2 regions of the Arthrobacter parietis genome follow, and region 1 is predicted to be linked to the other one. Evidence: predicted binding sites of a transcription regulator. Region 1 holds the regulator's gene; the other holds the start of a gene.
What was found. The regulator HrcA, encoded in region 1, represses chaperone genes, less so after heat shock. The targets are predictions, from matches to a motif close to TTNGCACTCGNNNNNNNCGAGTGCNAA.
Positions count from the first base shown of each region.

Region 2: groL (chaperonin GroEL) is a predicted target of HrcA. The motif match lies at 9,282-9,308, and genes of this name have one in related genera.

Region 1 is NZ_BAAAON010000002.1:436,198-445,599, forward strand. Features, by position in the region: gene lepA (translation elongation factor 4) at 1-1,349, shown strand, start outside; gene hemW (radical SAM family heme chaperone HemW) at 1,377-2,606, shown strand; gene ABFX19_RS10225 (DUF4870 domain-containing protein) at 2,611-3,042, opposite strand; gene ABFX19_RS10230 (DUF3097 family protein) at 3,162-4,013, opposite strand; gene hrcA (heat-inducible transcriptional repressor HrcA) at 4,158-5,174, shown strand; gene dnaJ (molecular chaperone DnaJ) at 5,241-6,368, shown strand; gene ABFX19_RS10245 (16S rRNA (uracil(1498)-N(3))-methyltransferase) at 6,384-7,139, shown strand; gene ABFX19_RS10250 (GerMN domain-containing protein) at 7,147-8,109, opposite strand; gene ABFX19_RS10255 (PhoH family protein) at 8,492-9,402, shown strand, end outside.
Region 2 is NZ_BAAAON010000003.1:512,866-523,953, reverse strand. Features, by position in the region: gene ABFX19_RS14610 (hypothetical protein) at 1-99, opposite strand, end outside; gene ABFX19_RS14605 (hypothetical protein) at 159-761, opposite strand; gene ABFX19_RS14600 (hypothetical protein) at 767-1,213, opposite strand; gene ABFX19_RS14595 (hypothetical protein) at 1,296-1,631, opposite strand; gene ABFX19_RS14590 (hypothetical protein) at 1,673-2,092, opposite strand; gene ABFX19_RS14585 (NAD-dependent epimerase/dehydratase family protein) at 2,216-3,064, opposite strand; gene ABFX19_RS14580 (aldo/keto reductase family protein) at 3,061-4,065, opposite strand; gene ABFX19_RS14575 (lipid II:glycine glycyltransferase FemX) at 4,187-5,260, shown strand; gene ABFX19_RS14570 (threonine/serine exporter family protein) at 5,289-6,914, shown strand; gene ABFX19_RS14565 (uracil-DNA glycosylase) at 6,925-7,665, opposite strand; gene ABFX19_RS14560 (DUF3263 domain-containing protein) at 7,791-8,096, shown strand; gene ABFX19_RS14555 (LytR C-terminal domain-containing protein) at 8,133-8,825, shown strand; gene ABFX19_RS14550 (cold-shock protein) at 8,952-9,158, shown strand; gene groL (chaperonin GroEL) at 9,457-11,088, shown strand, end outside.

The DNA of each region.
Region 1 (9,402 bases):
CCGAGGACGTACTGCTGGTCTCGGGAAAGACGGGCGTCGGTGTGGAGGCACTGCTGGACAAGATCGTGAGGGACCTTCCGTCGCCGGTCGGGGATGCGAATGCGCCGGCCCGTGCAATGATTTTCGATTCCGTCTATGACACCTACCGCGGCGTTGTCACCTATGTCCGTGTGGTCGATGGCCACCTGAGCCCGCGTGAGCGCATCCAGATGATGTCCACCCGCGCCAGTCATGAACTGCTTGAGATTGGTGTCAGCTCGCCGGAGCCTACGCCGTCCAAAGGTCTTGGCGTGGGTGAAGTAGGTTACCTCATCACCGGGGTCAAGGATGTCCGGCAGTCCAAAGTCGGTGACACGGTCACCAATCTCGCGAAGCCGGCTGCGGCGTCGCTGAGCGGGTATGCGGATGCCAAACCGATGGTCTTCTCGGGGCTGTACCCACTCGACGGCGCAGACTATCCGGTGCTTCGTGATGCCCTGGAAAAGCTGATGCTCAATGATGCCGCGCTGATCTATGAGCCGGAGACCTCCGCGGCCCTGGGGTTCGGTTTCCGCGTGGGCTTCCTCGGCCTGCTGCATCTGGAAATCACCCGGGAACGCCTCGAGCGTGAATACAACCTGAGCCTGATCTCCACAGCACCCAACGTCGAGTATGAGGTGACGCTCGAGGACAAGAACGTCGTCCATGTCACCAATCCCAGCGAGTACCCCGTGGGCAAGATCGCTGCAGTTCGCGAACCAATGGTTTCCGCGACCATCCTTGCACCCAATGAATTCGTCGGCGCCATCATGGAACTGTGCCAGAGCCGGCGCGGCGTGATGGGCGGAATGGACTATCTTTCCGAGGACCGCGTGGAGATCCGGTACCGGCTTCCACTGGCGGAGATCGTCTTCGACTTCTTCGACATCCTCAAATCGAGGACCCGCGGGTATGGGTCCCTCGATTGGAAGGCCGACGGTGATCAGGTGGCGGATCTGGTCAAGGTGGACATCATGCTCCAGGGGGAACAGGTGGATGCCTTTTCCGCGATCACCCACCGCGACAAAGCCTATGCGTACGGTGTGATGATGACGGGTAAACTGCGCGAGTTGATTCCGCGGCAGCAGTTCGAGGTGCCGATCCAGGCGGCCATCGGGTCACGGATCATTGCGCGGGAGAGTATCCGGGCCATCCGCAAAGATGTCCTTGCCAAGTGCTACGGCGGTGATATCACCCGGAAGCGAAAGCTGCTGGAGAAGCAGAAGGAAGGCAAGAAGCGGATGAAGATGGTGGGACGCGTCGAAGTGCCCCAGGAAGCGTTCATTGCCGCCCTGTCGTCGGATGAATCGAAGGACAAAGCCAAGAAGTGACGACGGCGCCTATCAGGGAACGCAGCATTGCCTAGTACTTTGCCCCTCGGTGAGCCTGCACCGGCCGACGGGCGGCTGCCTCCATCAGCTGTTGCCGGTTCACGGGACCGTGCTTTCGGACTCTACGTCCACATCCCCTTCTGTGCGGTCCGTTGCGGGTACTGCGACTTCAATACCTACACGGCTGCTGAGTTGGGTGGGGGAGCGTCGCAGGCCAGTTATGCACTCACGGTCGAGCGGGAGCTCGAATTCGCCGCGGGAGCGCTTGCGCAATCCGGCATTGCGCAGCGCGCGCTGAGCACGGTGTTTTTCGGTGGCGGCACGCCCACGCTGCTTCCGTCGCAGGATCTTGCACGGGTTCTGCAGACGGCGAAAAACGTATGGGGCCTCGCACCCGGGGCCGAGGTGACAACGGAAGCCAATCCGGATTCGGTGACCCCTGAATCACTGGCGGAACTGGCCCGGGCAGGCTTCACGAGGGTGTCCTTCGGCATGCAGTCCGCAGTACCGCATGTCCTCGCCGTGCTCGACCGCACGCACGCTCCGGAGCGGGTCCCCCTGGCGGTTGAATGGGCACGCGCTGCCGGTTTGAAGGTCAGTCTCGACCTGATCTACGGAACACCCGGTGAGGAGTTGTCGGACTGGGAGAGCTCCCTCGAAGCGGCGCTCGCCCTGGAACCGGATCATCTGTCTGCGTACGCGCTGATCATCGAAGACGGCACCGCCCTGGCCCGGCGGATCCGCCGCGGTGAGGTGCCGATGGTCGACGACGACGACCACGCGGACAAGTACGAAATTGCTGAGAACATGCTTCGTGGGGCCGGAATGTCCTGGTATGAGGTAAGTAACTGGGCCCGCACTGGCGAGGATCAGTGCCGCCACAACATTGCGTACTGGAAAGGCCACGACTGGTGGGGAGCCGGTCCGGGCGCCCATTCCCACATGGGCGGCACACGGTGGTGGAATGTCAAGCATCCCGCCGCCTATGCGCAGCGCCTGGACACCGGCGCATCGCCCGCGGCCGGCAGAGAAGTACTGGACGAAACGGCTCGCTACGTCGAGGACGTTCTCCTACGCTCACGGTTGGCCGAGGGGTATCCGGTGGCTGACCTCCAGCCGGAGGGACGTCACGCGGTGGCCGGGTTGATCGCGGACGGGTTGATAGAGCCGGCGGATGCTTTCAAAGGTGTTGTGCGCCTCAGCGGACGGGGACGGCTGCTCGCTGACGCCGTCGTCCGGCGGTTGTTGCCGAACTGAGCGGCTAGTGGAAAATCCTCAGGTTGAAGGGGTAGCGGTACGGCTTGCCCCGGTTGACGTGGATACCGGCCGCAACGGAGAACGCTGCCAGCATCACCCAGATGAGCGCATTGAGGACGGCGAAGATCCCGCCGATCCCGGGTATCAGGGACAGCAGCAGGCAGATCCCGGCAATGATGCTTGGCGGGAAAGTGAAGTTGAACGCTTCCTTCGATTCCTGCTCGGTGAAGGCGCCCCGGTCGCGGAAGATCAGAAAAATGATCAGCGACGGCACAAACCCCAGGATGCCGAGGAAGTGGGACAGCGTTGCCCATTGACGGTCTTCCGACGGACTCAGCGGTGGCGCACTGGAACTGGCACCCTGGAACGCGGGATCAGAGTCCCGGGGCGCCGGTCGTGACTGGGCGTCACCGTGCCGGTCTGCGCTGTTAGGCAACGGTACTTCCTTCGGGCTGTTCGGACTTCACCGCTCACACAAGCGGAACTTACTTCCTCAAGGGTACTTGGTGTACCGGCCGGGCGCAGTCGCGTGTGCCGCGACGAAGCCTTCAATGGCTATGCGCCGGCTCCCGGTGCAGTGAGGAAATCGATGACTTCCTCGACGCGCCCGAGCAGCGTCGGTTCGAGATCAGCGTAGGTGCTGACGCCGTTGAGGATGCGCTTCCAGCCGTTCGCGGCATCCGCCTGCGTGGAGTGCGGCCAGCCTAACCGGCTCAATATCCCCGTCTTCCAGTCCTCGCCGCGGGGTATTACCGGCCAGGCATCAAGACCAAGAGCACGCGGCTTCACAGCCTGCCACACATCGACGTAGGGGTGCCCGACAATCAGTACGTTCCCGGCGGCGCCCGCCACCGTCATCGCCCCGGCCGCGATCCGGGCTTCCTTGGTGCCGGGCAGTAGATGATCGACGAGGATACCCAGGCGGCGTCCGGCGGAGGGAGCAAAGTCCCGCACGGCTGCTGCCAGATCGTCTACGCCATGCAACGGCTCCACCACGATGCCCTCAACCCGCAGGTCGTCTCCCCACACCTTCTCCACCAGCTCGGCATCGTGTTTGCCCTCGACCCAGATCCTGCTGGCCCGAGCCGTGCGCGCCCGCGCTCCGGCAACCCGGACAGAGCCCGACGCCGTTCTCAGCTGTGCTGCTGACTGCGCGCGGGCAGGAATCAGTTCCACCGGCGAACCTTCATGGTGGAAGCCGAAGCCGAGCGGAAAAGTGCGTCGCTTGCCGCGGCGGTCCTCAAGGACCATCACGTGCATCCCACCTGCCTTCTCCGTGCGCAGGATCTCCCCGACGAATCCGCTCTGCACGTCTTCAAGGACGACTCCGGGACGGGCTTCGACCTTGGCGGCCGGGGCGGCCCGGGGTCCGGTAAGATCCTGTGCTCCCCACTCGTGATACGACATGTGACTTCGCTCGCTTCCACAAATCCCTGCCTTCGGAACAGGCAGAGCCAATGCTAACAATCGCCTCGATCGTATTAGACTTGGCACTTAGGTGTGTTGAGTGCTAACTCAGAAACAGGGCAGGAAAGTACATCGGAGGTGAACATGAGCGAACCCAGGCGGCTTGAAGTCCTGCGGGCCATCGTTGAGGATTACGTCCATTCCCGCGAGCCGGTGGGATCCAAGGCGCTGGTCGAGCGCCACAGGCTGGGCGTATCTTCGGCAACAATCCGCAATGACATGGCACTTCTGGAAGAAGAGGGCCTGATCACAGCCCCGCATACCAGTTCCGGCCGCATCCCGACCGACAAGGGTTATCGGTTGTTCGTCGACCGGATCGCCGAGGTCAAGCCGCTGTCGGCCCCGGAAAAGCGGGCTATCCGCGCACTCCTCGAGGGCGCAGACGATCTCGACGACGTCCTCGACCGCACCGTCCGCCTGCTCGCCCAACTCACCAACCAGGTTGCGGTCGTGCAGTACCCGCACCTGGGCACGGCCTCCGTCCGCCACATCGAACTCGTGCTGCTCGCTCCCGGTCGCGCGCTCGTGGTGCTGATCTCCACGAACGGCGCTGTGCAGCAGCGCGTTGTGTCCGTGCCCGCCGAGGCACAGGAAAATGACCTGGCCGACCTGCGCCAGCATTTTCTGGAAAGGGTTTCCGGTGTTCGTCTGCCGTCGGTTCCCCAGGAACTCGGTGCGTGCATTGCGGATCTTCCCCCCTCGCTGCAATCTCTCGGCCAGGCAATTGGACACAGCCTCGAACAGTTGTCAGCCGCTAACAGGGAAGACCGGATCGTGCTGGCGGGCACGGCCAACCTCGCCCGCTCAACCCTCGACTTTCCTTTAACCATTGGTCCGGTCCTGGAAGCGCTTGAGGAACAGGTTGTCATGCTTCGGTTGCTTTCCGAGATGGGGCAGGATGCTCTGGGCATCTCGGTCCGCATCGGCCGGGAGAACCCGTATGGCGGTTTGGCCGAAGCCTCCGTGATTGCTACCGGCTATGGACCGGATTCACTGGCAAAGGTGGGAGTGCTTGGCCCCACGAGAATGGATTACCCGACCACCATGGCCGCCGTGAGAGCGGTGGCCCGCTACCTTTCCCGCATCCTCGATGAATCTTGACCGGATGACGGAGCCCATGAAGCCCAGCCGCTCACGCGGTGAGATAACAGGAAGTGATGTGCAGGAGTGAGTAATCACTACGAGGTCCTTGGCGTTGCACGCGACGCCAGCGGCGAAGAAATCAAGAAGGCCTACCGGAAGCTTGCCCGCAAGCTCCACCCGGACGTCAACGTCGGCACGGAAGCAGCTGAGGAGTTCAAGCTCGTCACGCGCGCGTACGAGGTACTCTCGGATCCCCAGAAGCGGCGCGTCTACGACACCACCGGTAATGAAAACGGCACCGACAATGGATTCGGTGCCGGTTATTCCGGCTCGGGCTTTGCGTTCCAGGACATTTTCGAGACATTCTTCGGCGGAGGCGGTCCCAGCGGCCCCCCATCCCGAACCCAACGCGGTCAGGACGCGTTGATAGCCGTCCGGATCGATCTGAAGGATGCGGTCTTTGGTACCAACAAGAAGATCGAGGTAGATTCAGCGGCGGTGTGTCCTACCTGCGATGGATCCTGTACCCAGCCGGGTACTTCCCCACGAACCTGTGATATCTGCGGCGGATCCGGTCAGGTGCAGCGTGCGGTTCGGTCCATCCTCGGTCAGGTAATGACGACGGCGACCTGCGGCACCTGCCAGGGGTACGGAACCGTCATCCCGCATCCCTGTAACGAATGCAATGGGGATGGCCGCATCCGTTCCCGCCGAAGCCTCACCATCAAGGTGCCCGCGGGTGTCGCTACAGGTACCCGTATCCAGCTAGCCGGCCAGGGCGAGGTCGGCACGGCCGGCGGTCCCCAGGGCGATCTCTACGTAGAGATTCGGGTCAACAGCGACTCGACCTTCCTTCGTGAGGGCGACGACCTTCACGCGACCCTGAGCGTGCCGATGACAGCTGCGGCCCTCGGCACCAACGTGTTAATGAAGAGCTTCGACGGTGATCAGGAACTCACGATCAAGCCCGGCACGCAGTCGGGCGAAGTGATTACCCTTCGCGGCCTTGGGGTGACCCACCTGCGCGGATACGGCAGAGGGGACCTGCTGGTGCATTTGAGCGTGGAAACGCCGCGGAACCTCGACAGCGGACAGGAAGAACTGCTTCGGCGCCTTGCGGAAATGCGCGGCGAAGAATTTACCGAGGGCCAGCTGGCGAGCAGCGGATCAGGAGTTTTTGCCCGCCTTCGTGAACGCCTCGGGAATCTATAGCCGGGTTATCGGACAATGACCAACCAGGCCTTCTTCGGCGATCCGACCGATGTGCAAACCGCTGCCGTCGGCGGCAGTCTGACGCTGCGCGGTCCGGAGGCGCATCATGCCGCAGCCGTGAAGCGGGTTAGGCCGGGTGAAGAGATCGATGTCCTTGATGGAGAAGGACACCGCTTGAGCTGCACCGTTGTCGAAGCAACTCACGGTGCAGTGGTGGTGACCGTGGACAGGCTCTCATTCGATTCGCCTCCCGCGATGCGGCTGGTCCTGGTGCAGGCGTTGGCGAAGGGGGACAGGGCGGAACTGGCAGTTGAGGCGGCGACGGAACTCGGTGTTGACGCGGTGCTTCCCTGGCAGGCGGATCGAAGTATCGTACGGTGGCGTGCCGAGAAGGCAATCAAAGGCCGTACCAAGTGGGAGTCCCTCGTTCGTGCCGCATCGAAGCAGAGTCGGCGCGCACGTGTGCCGGAGGTACTCGATGCGCTGGACACCAAGGGCCTGGGACACTGGCTGGGCGGCGTCCAGCACCCGGTTGTGCTACACGAGGAGGCGAGCGAGTCGCTCGCGGAATATTGGGGTCGGAGTACGTTAGCAACGTCGGAAACGCTGGCCGTGATTGTGGGTCCGGAGGGCGGTATCAGCCCCGAAGAGCTCGGTGTATTGGCCAACGCAGGGGCGGTTCCGGCGCAACTTGGTACCAACGTCCTGCGAGCTTCAACAGCGGGACCCGCGGCCATCGCGGTACTGAATCACCTGGCCGGACGCTGGTAGCTGCGCGTCAGCGGACGCTGATCAGTTTGTCATCGGTCACCACGCCGGCGGCCGGGCCTGCTTCGGCGGATGGGCCGGCGGCTTCGTACACCTCGAGGAGAAAAGTTCCCGCCTCCAGCGCAACGCTGAACTCGTATAGTCCGACAGCGCCGGTTCCAGCGTCCACGGGAACCGTTCCGCTGACAACATCTTCGGCGGGGACCCCACCGCCATCTACGCGCCGCACCCGCCACTCAAGGGCAGCATCCGTCGTCGTGGTGCTGCCCTGGACTATAACCGTTCGATCGGAGCGGACTGAGCTGTCCTGCGGGTTGATGATCCACACGGGCGCAATAGCGCCGACGTCCCGTTGGAGCAAGGAACTCAGCTCGATGTGTCCAAAAGCGCTGTAGCCCGCTTTGCCGTCCACCAGCAGGCGGACACTGCTGGGACTTCCGCTTGCAATCAGACCGGAATTGGCGGCTGCAGCCGTTGCCGTGTAGACAAGCTGCTGCACCGCACGCCCGGCGACTGCTGCATCGATGCCGGTGGTAAAGGCGTCCGAGGAGATGTCGATCGTGACCACATTGTCGAGTGAAATCGAAGTGTTGACAGCCGATGCTTCCTGCCACGGGCTGTAGTAATCGTCATCGAGCGGCTCCGCGCTGGTCATCGCCCACACGGCAGCAGCAATCGGATCTCCAGTTGACTCAGCAGGAAGGAACTCGCGATAGAGGAGCCCGTTGGCATCTCCGAGCCAGTAGACAGGAAGGAGCGGGGCGGCGTCCGGGGCCGCGGGACTTTGGAGATCGATTTCGGGCAAGCTGGCAGTCGACTCCAGCAACACTTCTGCCTCTGCTGCGATCTCGGAGGTCGGCTCATTCTGCCCGCCGATCGTGCAGGCCTGCAGGCCCAACGCCGCGGCGACGAGTATGGATCCCTTCCACCGGCGCCCGGAGGTCCGTCGGTTGAGGAGAGGAAGAACGCCCATGCGTGTCCGTTCCTCTCATTCGTCGGGCCGATCGATTGTCGTGCAGCGTAGGTCTGGGCGTCGCCAATCAGTGGTGACGCCAACAGGAACCGGAACTGCACGGAGTTCTACTTCAGCTTTGCATAGGTAGGAGCCCCTGCCCTGTGCTTTTCCGAATCGCGGCCTGACTGAAACGCTATTGATATCGGTCCGTTGCGTTCCTGAGATTTTTCCGTGCCCGGCCAAACCCCGGCTCCCTTGGCGCCGCATCCAGGTGAGCGGCAACAGGACGGCGGCGGTACGCTAGTAGAAGGCCTCGTCATGGGTCTGAACAAGCACACAACCGGATGAACCGGAAAATTCGGCGGCACAAGGAGAGATGGAAGGCCTACAGGCCGATACTATGACCGATTCTGCAGTGGGTATGGGGGCAGCGGGCCTGGACAGCCGGGTCGTCCAATTCGAATCAGCTGAACAGATGGTGCAGGCCCTCGGAGCCAATGATGAGGCACTGGCCATGATCGAAGGAGCTTTCCCTGGTATCAGTCTGCACGTGCGGGGAAGTGATCTTTCCATCACGGGGCCGGCAACCGACGTTGGGCGCACTGAGCGGCTGATCAGCGAGGTCCGCACGCTTGCCGCCAACCAAACACCGGTGACCGCGCAAGTACTGGAGCAGCTGCTTTTTATGCTCAAGACGCAGGGCGCGGCCAAGCCGGCCGAAGTCCTGTCGATGAACATCCTTTCCTCGCGCGGACGCACCATCCGTCCAAAGACGGTCAACCAGAAGAACTACGTCGAGGCAATAGATACGCACACTATCGTTTTCGGCATCGGTCCGGCGGGTACGGGCAAAACATACCTGGCAATGGCCAAGGCGGTCCAGGCGCTCCAGCACAAGGAAGTCAACCGCATTATCCTGACGCGTCCGGCGGTGGAAGCGGGGGAGCGCCTCGGTTTCCTTCCGGGCACTCTCAACGACAAGATCGACCCTTACCTGCGCCCGTTGTACGACGCGCTGCACGACATGATGGAACCTGATTCAATTCCACGCCTGATGGCCGCCGGAACTATTGAGGTTGCGCCGCTTGCCTATATGCGCGGCCGAACGCTCAATGATGCCTTCATCATCCTCGATGAAGCGCAGAACACCACTCCCGAACAGATGAAGATGTTTCTGACCCGTCTCGGCTTTGGTTCGCGGATGGTGGTAACCGGAGATGTGACCCAGGTCGATCTGCCCGGCGGGACCAGTTCAGGGCTCAGGATAGTCAGTGACATCCTGCAGGGTGTCGAGGATGTTGCGTTCTCCAC
Region 2 (11,088 bases), on a different contig from region 1:
GGCAAGCTCGCGGAGTTCGTCAATGGTGTATCTCCGCCCCCTCTCGGGGTGGCGAAGGTTACCTGTGAAAGTACTCGAAGGAGACGTTGAGATGTTCATGCGATCAAAATACGTCGTGCCTCTGACAATTTCGCGGGACCGGCTCGGCGAGTTACGGATCAATCAGGGTTCACCGGCTGCAGGGCCGATTGAACCGCCACCATGTTCTCCCCGTAGCTGGCGTCATAGGAATCCTGCAGCGTGCCGTCGTCATACACGACCGTGACAAACACGTAACCGTTCTCGATCCACGAGGTGAGTATCCTCTCGCCCGCCGTCTCGAGGAGGTCCTGTTGCACTGCTTCCAGCTCCGCGTGGTTTCCTGCGCCCGAATTCGCAGGTTCGGTACGCGGATCGATATTTGCGGGAGGGTCATAAAGCGCCAGCGGGGTCGGCGGACGTGTGAGAGTGAAGGTCTCGCCGTTCCAGGTTCCGTGCACGGCGTAGGTCCCCCAGGTCACACCCCCTGCTCTCTCCCACAGCTTCACCGCTTCCCAGTCCCAGCCGATGACTTCGGGGCCGGAACACTGCGGGGGATAGGACTCCATCACGGGTCCGAGGCACAGCATCGCGGGACCGTCTTCGTCCGAAATCACCATGCCCTGCCCAATCAGCTCCTGGGAAGCGGGGGGAAGCGGCACTTCGCCGGGGCTCGCGCCGGGCGTTGCCACCGCGCCACAGCCGGTGAGCAAGAGCAGGCAGGCTGCCAGAATGATCGCCAAACCCCTCACCACACGGTCTCCAGATCCGCATGGACCGCTGCGAGGAGGCGCTCCCTGTCATCGAGAAGATCCACGGGCCGATCCCCGTGAAGGGAGCCGTTCGGTGCAACGAACCATTGCAGGATGTGGCGATCCTTCCAGCCGGCGTCGAGCCCGATCTGGGCTACTTCGGCGAGGATCGGACGCACTGTGTGCGCCGTTGAGTCGAACTGGAATCCGGGGTACAGGACACGACCGGCCTTCGTCGCGACGCCGAGGATCCTGCGTTCGGCTGCGAGGCACCCGGCGGGTGGCCAGTGTGGCCCCAGCAGCGCGTCAACGTCGGCGCCGCTCAGCAGCCCGAACTCCAACTCGATGGCAACCCACTTGGCGCAGGCCGCCCTCACGGAACGCGATACCGCGTCCTGGTAAGCAGTCGCCTCACGTACGACCCTGGCTGAGCCGCCTCTCATAGGGCAAAGTTACTGCTAGCGGGCAGTCAATAGAACAGTTGATGGACAATTGACACCTAAACGCGACATCACCGGCTTACGACTACGGCGCACACGCCTCATTCAGCGCTTCCACCGACTCTGCCGGAACCTGATCGCCGGCTGCAGCGATGTCGCGAAGCGGGCCGGTGATCTCGGCAGGAACACCCGCGGTCTCTGCGGCGTCAACCAATCCGCCGAGCAGTTCGCGATCTCCAGCGCTGACGTTCCCGTCGCTGACGAGTGAACACACCTGTGACTGGACTTCTTCCGCGGCGGCGCCAGCCACCTGCGATGCCGCATCACTGGCTATCTCACCGGCAGTTTCCTCAATTTGATTGCAGCCCACCAACAGGGCGCCCAGAGGGATGAGCAGGGACAGTGCAGCGATTTTCTTCACGGTTCCAGTCTACGGGCACTGGCCCTGCAGCCCCTGGGTAACTATCGGTCCAGGTCCTCAGGCTCGAACTGGCTCAAGGGGGACCCTCCGAAGTTCGCCTCGTCATCACTCGCGTCGACTTCCTCGCTGCTCATGGGATCACCGAAATCGACGTCGGATGCGGCTTCGCCGATGGTAGGTTCTTCCGGCGGCACCTGCTCTTCACCGTCACGGAAGCGCGCTTCCTCGGTATCATCGCGAAGGCTCTGATCGCTTTCCTCGGCAATCGTGCCGGCTCCGGGCTCATCCTGCAGCAGTGGATCCTGCTGCCAGTTATCCGGATCATTCTCGGCAGCTGTGGGATAGCCGTCCGGTTGGCCGTCCTGCACGGGATCGAGCGCCTCGGGCGCGATCGACTCGTTCACGGCGTCCGGCTCCTCGCCGACAACGTGCAATTCCTCATCGGGAAGATTCTCAGTCATGACCGGTCCTTTCGACGATTGCATTCCGGGAGGTGCTCCCGTGAATGTAAGCCTACTGATCATTCAAGGTCGAGGCCAGCCGGATGGGAAGCTCCCAATACCGGAGGCCTCCCATCCGAGCCGTCAGCCTGCGTGATCCCGCCAGCTGTGCTGCGGGTCGAATCCCAGTAGGCGCCGTGCCTTCTCGATCGAGAGCAGCGTTTCATGTTCGCCGACTTCCCTGACCAGCTCTACGCCGGGAAATACCTCCGCGGCCAGCGAGGCGCTCGATCGGCTCATCACGGTATCGGCGGCCGCGATGATGAACCGGTCAAAGCCGTTCCGCGCGTTCTCCAGAGCCTGCAGCACAGCCTGGGCTCCGTCCCGGCCGTCAATGTATCCCCATAGATTCCACTTCCTCAGCAGCGGATCCGAATCGAATGTCGGAAACTCGGCGTAGTCCGACGGATCCATCACATTGGAGAACCGCAGCGCCGTGATGCTCAGCGAGGGATCCCAGCGGGTCAGCTGGATGGCCATCTGTTCTTCGAGGTGCTTTACCAGGGAATAGGTACTCTCCGGCCGCGCGTCATATTCCTCATCGACCGGAATGTACGGCGGGTCCTCGTCGAACGGAAGCCCGAGGACTGTCTCGCTGGAGGCGTAGACAATCCGCTGGATCCCCGCCCGCCGGCAGGCCTGGAACACGTTGTAGGTCGCCAGCATGTTGTTGTGGAAAGTGGCGGAATCAGGCTGCAGCCCCGGTGCGGGGATCGCAGCGAGATGGACGACGGCGTCGAAACCTGAGTGCCGGTCATCCACTCCCAGCAGCGCATCGACGACGTGACCATAGTTGGTCAGGTCGATTGAGAGGAAGCCAAGCCCGCGCTCGCCGTGCAGGTCGAATCCATGGACCTCGTGTCCGGCCTCCGTCAAACCCGCAACAACACTGCGTCCCAGTTTGCCGCTGGATCCCGTGACCGCGAGCCTCACGCCGGCCGCTTGTCAGGGGAAGTTGTCTTGGCCGCGTCAGTTTCGGCCAGGTGCCCGATCGCTTCATCGATTTTCTTCATGAGGGCGGGCTCCAGCGTGACGCCGGCGGCCGCAACGTTGGACTCGACCTGCTCAGGGCGGGACGCGCCGATGATTGCTGAGGCAACGTTGGGGTTCTGGAGCACCCACGCGATAGAGAGCTGCGCCATGCTCAGCCCGGCCTCGTCTGCGAGCGGTTCCAGCTTCTGCACTCCGGTGAGGACCTCATCAGACATCCAGCGCTTGATCATGTCCGCGCCGCCCTTGTCATCGGCAGCTCGCGAACCCTGTTCCGGTGCCTGACCCGGCTTGTACTTGCCGGTGAGGACGCCCTGCGCGACAGGGGACCACACGATCTGGGAGATGCCGAGTTCCTCCGACGCCGGCACTACCTTCTCCTCGATGACCCGCCAGAGCATGGAATACTGCGGTTGGTTGGAGATGAGCTGGAAACCCAACTCCTTCGCAAGCCCGTGCCCGGCGCGCAACTGCTCCGCAGTCCACTCACTGACCCCGATGTAGAGGGCCTTGCCCTGCCTGACGACGTCGGCGAACGCCTGCATGGTCTCTTCGAGGGGAGTCTCGTGGTCATACCGGTGGGCCTGGTAAAGGTCCACATAGTCTGTTTGAAGGCGCGTCAGCGAGCCGTCGATCGACTCCATGATGTGCTTCCGGGAGAGACCGGCGTCGTTATGACCCTTGGGGCCGGTCGGACCCCAGACCTTGGTGAAGATTTCAAGGGACTGCCTGCGCTCACCCTTGAGGGCTTCCCCGAGGACCGTCTCGGCTGCGGTGTTGGCGTACACGTCCGCGGTGTCGAAGGTGCTGATGCCGGCGTCGAGGGCTGCACGCACACACTGCGTGGCCACGTCATTCTCCACCTGGGAGCCGTGCGTGAGCCAGTTTCCGTAAGTGATCTCCGAGATTTTGAGTCCGCTGTTTCCGAGGTATCTGAATTCCATGGTTTCGATGCTATCCATCCCCGGGTCCAGCGGTACAGTGCACCTGCGGGCGACGCCGGATCCGGCCAGTGCCAACGGCTACACTGAATCGACGCCTTCCGACCAATTGTGATTGAGGACCATGGGTACGTTTACTGCGCGATTTGCCACTGCGGAAGAACGCGGGAACTGGGATTCCCTGGTCACCGCCAATCCGAACGGCGGCAACCTCCTGCAGTCGGCGGCGTTTGCAGAGGTCAAGTCCCACCATGGCTGGAAGCCCCTGTTTCTCGTGTTCGAATCCGCCGGATACACCACCTACAACCTCGTCCTCGAGAAAAAGGTCCCGCTTCTCGGGAGCCTCTGGTACCTGATCAAGGGCCCGGATGTGGCAGCCCCTGAGGATGTTCCTGCGGTCCTGGACGCGTGCAAATCCTTCATCCGGGAGTCAAAGCTCGCAGTCTTTGCAGTCAAGATCGAGCCGGACATTGAGGATGACGACGGCGTCCGCACCCTCTTCCGGCGCGCCGGTCTGGTGAAGGCCTTCAACCTCCAGCCCAACGATCACACGGCCATCCTCGACACCACCCCGGAGCCGAACCAGCTGCTGCGCAACCTGCACTCGCGTGGGCGCAACGCCGTCCGGCGGGCCGAGCGGGAGGGCGTCACCGTGCAGCAGATGGAACCCACGGATGAAAATTTCCGCACGATGTACCGCCTCATGGCGCACATTGAGGACCGCTCAGCGGCACGTCTCCGCTCGTTCGAGTACTACCGGCGATTCTGGACGAACTTCGTTTCCGCCGGTCAGGGCCGGCTCTACTTTGTGCACGAGGACGGCGAGCCTTCCGTTGGCGCCTTCGTCATCAACTACGGCCGCAAGGGCACCTACAAAGACGGTGGATCCAAGCCGGGCCGCTCGCAATACGGTGATTCGCATCTCCTTCAGTGGAGGGCGATCAATGATCTCAAGGCCGAGCACAATATTGTTGAGTACGACTTCTGCGGGACCCCTCCTAGCGATCAGCTGAAGGACAAGAGCCATCAGCACCACGGTCTCGGCCTGTTCAAGACGAGCTTCACCAAGACGGTCACCGACTTCGTGGGTTGTTATGACCAGGTGCTCAGTCCCATGAAGTACCGTGCGTGGCAGAAGCTGGGCGAACGCATCACGCGTCAGGTGTACTGGCGGCGCACAAATCAACCGTTCTACTAAACAGCAGGCCCGGGCACGACGAGCGATCATGAGCCAGGAAAGGGGCATAAGAGTGGCAGACAAGACCGGTGCGGGCAAGCGCCGGAGCCCGGATACCAACCCCTCTCCGGTGGCTGAACAGCTTCCCGTAGTGAAGTCGCCCGCATCACCGGGCAAGGCCAAGTCGAAAATCGCGCGGAAAGCAGCCGCCCGGCCGCAGTCCAACCCGACCGATGCCCTGCCGATCACCCCGCAATCCGCCCGCCCTGACCGTTCACAGCTGGCCGCCCGCAAGATGCTTCGGCGCCTTGTCCAGGGAGAATCTCCGCCCACCCAGGCGATGAACCTGGTGGAGCGGCTCGCCGGCAGTCCCTATGCCAACCCCACTATCCAGGTGGGAGGCCCCGACGTCGGTGCCCGCCGCACGCTCGATTTCGCGCTCAGTCTCGCTGAGACGATGTTCCGATACGGTGCCGGGGCGCTGGAAGTCGAGACGAGCATCATTGCCGTGACCGCGGCGTTCGGGCTCGACAACATCGAGGTGGACATCACCAACCAGTCGGTGGTGCTCAACTACTCAGCGAAGGACCAGACCCCCACAACCGTTCTGCGCGTGGTGCGGTCCTGGACCAACAATTATGCGGGACTGACACGGGTCCACCAGCTGGTGACCGACGTCGTCGACGGCGGGGTGGACCGTTCCGAAGCCATCCGGCGCCTTGACGAGATAACCCACCGGCCCAAGCCTTTCCCGCGTTGGATGGTCACGGCCGCGTTCGGTGTCTTCGCCGCGGCCATCGTGGCGTTCATCGGCGGCGGACCGCTTGGCTCCCTGATCTCGTTTGCAAGCTGTATCGGTGTTGACCTGCTCTCGCGTCAGCTGGGGCGTTGGCGGGTGCCTGAATTTTTTGCGACGGCCACCTCGGCCGCCCTCGTCACGTTGACCGCAGTGCTGTTGTGGTCGCTGAACGTACCGATCGCGCCCGCCCTGGTTGTGGTCGGCGGGATTCTGCTGCTCCTGCCCACCGGCAGGCTCGTATCTGCAACCCAGGACGCGATCAACGGATTCCCGGTGACTGCAGCAGGGAGGTTCCTGTCTGCCTTCCTCGTCTTCGCAGGAATTGTGTCCGGCATCGCCGTTGCGCTGGTGCTCGGCAACCTCCTCGGGGTTCCTGAGCTTGACGTGACGTCGTCGGTCGGCTCCCTGTACCCGCTGCCGGTGGTTGCGGTGCTCATCTTCATCGCGGTTGCAATGATCTGCATTGCCGAGCAGACGGACATGGCCCTGGTTGTGCCGACCTCCCTCATCGGAACTGCCGGGTTCTTGCTCTATTCGCTCGTTGTGAACCTCGGCGTCGGCTATCGGCTTGCGCCCGCCATTGCGGCTGTCCTGATCGGCATGCTCGCGCGGGTGGTTGCCCTCCGGATGGGCGCACCGCAGCTGGTGGTCGCCGTGCCTGCGGTGATGTTCCTCTACCCCGGGCTCACGATTTTCCGGTCGATGTATGACCTCACAATCGAGACGGACGTGACCGGCGCTGGCGCCATCGGCCTGTTCAACGCTCTCACCATCATTTTGGCCATCGCCGGCGGCGTGGTCCTGGGCGACAATCTGGCACGGCCGTTCACCAAGAAGCTCAGCAGCAACGAACGACGCCGTAATCGACGCAGATGATCCGGAGACTCTAGCCGCGAAGCCAGTTCACCGGCTCGGCGCCCTGTTCGGCGAGGAGCGCATTGGCCCGGCTGAAGGGCCGGGAGCCGAAGAAGCCGCGGGAGGCTGATAAGGGACTCGGGTGAGCGGACTCGACGAGCGGCGTAGAGCCCAACAGTGGCTTGAGCTGCTGTGCCTCCCGGCCCCACAGGATGGCAACCAACGGCTGGTCACGGGCAACCAGAGCCCGGACGGCGGCATCAGTGACTGCGTTCCAGCCAAGCTTCCGGTGTGAACCCGTTTCCCCCGCTCGGACTGTGAGGACCCGGTTGAGCAGCAAGACCCCCTCGTCAGCCCAGCCCGAAAGGTCACCGTGGCTGGGTGCCGGTGCCCCAAGATCCGTGGACAGCTCCCTGTAAATGTTGACCAGGCTGCGCGGCAGTTTGGTTTGCCGGGTAACGGAGAACGCCAGGCCGACGGAGTGCCCGGGAGTGGGGTAGGGGTCCTGGCCGACGATGATGACCTTCACGTGATTGAGTGGGTAGGTGAAGGTCCGCATTATGTGGTCCGGGCGCGGCAGCACGTGGGCGCCGGCCGCTTGCTCGAGAGCCAGGCGCCGCGCCAGCTGGTGAATCTGTGGTTGAACGGGCTGAAGCGCTGCCGCCCAGTCGGAAGCCATGATTTCCTCGAGCGTCGCCGGAGCGGCGAACGGCAGCGTTGCGCCCGGGCTGGAAGGAATGGGCAGGGTGGTGCCGCCGTCGTCGTCGTTCATGGTTCTATCTTTGCCCGGATGGGCACTCAAGCTCCACTGCGGGTGAATGACAACGGTGTGATTCGCCACTACCATGGGGAAAGTAAATTGGGCGGAAACGGTGGATTGGACGGTGTGTCGTGAGCATGCAGGGACCGGCGCAGACAGACCAGAACGGCCACGCAGCGGGCGTGCGGGAGTCAGGCCTGGGTGAGCGGGAAGAGCGGATACTTGAGCTCGAGAGACAGTGGTGGAAATACTCGGGGGCCAAAGAGCAGGCCATTCGTGAGCTGTTTGATCTCTCTGCCACGCACTATTACCAGATCCTCAATGCGCTTATCGATACAGAAGCCGCGCTTGCCCATGACCCGATGCTCGTGAAGAGACTGCGTAGACTACGTACAACCCGCCAACGCGCCCGATCAGCGCGCCGTCTTGGCGTCGATGTCTAGCACCCACGTCCACCCAATCCAAGGATTCCCCGCACCATGACCCAATACCCCCGCGACGAATTCGACCAGGTTCCCGAATCCGCCGCCCGGCAGGGAGTTCACCGCGAGCGCATTGTGCCTCCGCGATCTAGCGGTCTGGCATTGAAGGTTGTTGCGGGAGTCCTGGTCCTCGCGGTTGGCCTGGCCGCATACTTCCTCTTTCCGCGCCTTGGGCTTGGGCAGGCCAGCGATGTCACTCCGGGGAGCACCAGTTCTGCGCCGATGCCGTCCATCACGGCCGAGGGGGCGGCGGGCGAACCCAGCGAAGACGCCAGTGAATCTGCGGAGTCCACGGAATCTGTGTCGCCCAGTGCCGCACCCACTCCCGGGGAAGAGTCGACTGCCGGCTCGGAACCGACAACCGAAGAGGAACCGACAGCCGAGGCAACCGATTCGCCGTCAGAAGCGGCAGCAGTCGTCGACATCACCCAGCCGGTTGCCGTGCTGAACGCCACCGCGGTCAGCGGGCTGGCAAGCACAGCGGCGGGCAGGCTGCAGGCGGATGGCTGGAACGTGACCCAGATCGGCAACTGGTCCGGCCAGCAGCTGCAGGGGTCCATCGTGCTCTACAACGCAGAGGAGCAGCGCCCCACGGCTGAGGCGCTCGCCGGTGCCCTTGGTATCGGCGCTGTCCAGGGCAATGCGGGTTTCGGCGATATCACCGTGGTGGTTGGCCCCGGCTTCCAGTGAGCCGCCCGGTTAAGGATCAATAACATTCACTGTGTTCCGCATCACTGCTTTCGAGTTCTGGGATTAGATGTATCTCAGCCCCGCCGTCAACAGTTAAGCGGGGGATCTACATAGTGGGAGAACAACATGGCGCAGGGAACCGTGAAATGGTTCAACGCTGAAAAGGGCTACGGCTTCATCACTGTCGATGAGGGCGGGGCGGATGTCTTTGTGCACTGGTCCGCAATAGACATGGAGGGCTACCGTGCACTCGATGAGGGCCAGCGGGTCCAATTCGAAATCGGAGAAGGCCAGAAGGGCCCGCAGGCGGAGGCCGTGCGGCTCGCATCCTGAGCAACCCAAGCAACACCAAACAACGACGGCGCGCTTCCCCTGTCAGGGCTGGTGCGCCGTCGTCGTTGTTTTCCCCAAGGCGAAACAGCTTGCACTCGCAGTGTGTGAGTGCTAATTATTGACTTAGCACTCTGGTGTGACGACTGCTAAGACGCCACACTGGGAGTGAACCAGGCAACCTCTGTGGTGAGGGCTGGTTGGGGAGGTACAGAGATCCTCCCGGATCAGTCCGTCCGTCGCGGGCATCACAGGCCGGTAGCAGCATACGCATGACCGTCCCGAAAGGACCTACGCCGTTATGGCCAAGATCATTTCTTTTGATGAAGAGGCACGCCGCGGCCTCGAGCGCGGATTGAACATCCTCGCTGACGCAGTCAAGGTTACGCTGGGCCCCCGCGGTCGCAACGTTGTCCTTGAGAAGAAGTGGGGCGCTCCCACGATCACCAACGATGGCGTTTCCATCGCCAAGGAGATCGAACTCGACGATCCGTTCGAGAAGATCGGCGCCGAGCTGGTCAAGGAAGTTGCAAAGAAGACCGACGACGTCGCCGGTGACGGAACCACCACCGCCACAGTCCTCGCCCAGGCACTCGTCAAGGAAGGCCTGCGCAACGTAGCCGCCGGTGCTGATCCGTTGAGCCTCAAGCGCGGAATCGAGAAGGCAGTTGACGCCGTCACCGCCGAGCTCCTCGCCTCCGCCAAGGAGATCGAGACCAAGGAAGAGATCGCAGCTACGGCTTCGATCTCCGCCGGTGACCAGCAGATCGGTGACCTCATCGCTGAAGCCCTCGACAAGGTGGGCAAGGAAGGCGTCATCACCGTCGAGGAGTCCAACACCTTTGGCCTCGAGCTTGAGCTCACAGAGGGTATGCGCTTCGACAAGGGTTACATTTCCGGCTACTTCGTCACCGACGCAGAGCGCCAGGAGACGGTCCTTGAAGACCCCTACATCCTGATCGTCAACTCGAAGATCTCCAACGTCAAGGATCTCGTCGCTGTTCTTGAGAAGGTCATGCAGTCCGGCAAGCCGCTGCTGATCATCGCCGAAGACATCGAGGGCGAAGCCTTGGCTACCCTCGTGGTCAACAAGATTCGCGGCACCTTCAAGTCCGTTGCCGTCAAGGCACCGGGCTTCGGCGACCGCCGCAAGGCTCAGTTGGCTGACATCGCCATCCTCACCGGTGGTCAGGTCATCGCTGAGGAAGTTGGCCTCAAGCTGGAGAACGCAACCCTGGACCTTCTGGGCCAGGCGCGCAAGGTTGTTGTCACCAAGGACGAGACCACCATCGTTGAGGGTGCAGGCAACGCCGAGGAGATCGCCGGCCGGGTTGCACAGATCCGCGCCGAGATCGAGAACTCCGACTCGGACTACGACCGCGAGAAGCTGCAGGAACGTCTGGCCAAGCTGGCAGGCGGCGTTGCAGTCATCAAGGCCGGAGCCGCAACCGAGGTTGAGCTCAAGGAGCGCAAGCACCGCATTGAGGACGCCGTCCGCAACGCAAAAGCTGCTGTTGAAGAAGGCATTGTTGCCGGTGGCGGCGTGGCCCTGATTCAGGCCGGCGCCAAGGCATTCGCCAACCTCAACCTTGAGGGCGACGAGGCAACCGGTGCAAACATCGTTCGCATCGCCATCGACGCTCCCCTCAAGCAGATCGCTTTCAACGCTGGCCTCGAGCCCGGCGTTGTGATCGAGAAGGTTCGCGGCCTGCCCGCCGGCCATGGCCTCAACGCCGCGACCGGCGATTACGAGGACCTCCTGGCTGCCGGCGTGAACGACCCCGTGAAGGTTACCCGCTCTGCACTGCAGAACGCTGCCTCCATTGCGGGCCTGTTCCTCACCACCGAAGCTGTTGTCGCGGACAAGCCTGAGAAGGCTGCTCCCGCAGGCGGCGGCGACGAAATGGGCGGCATGGGCGGGATGGGCGGCTTC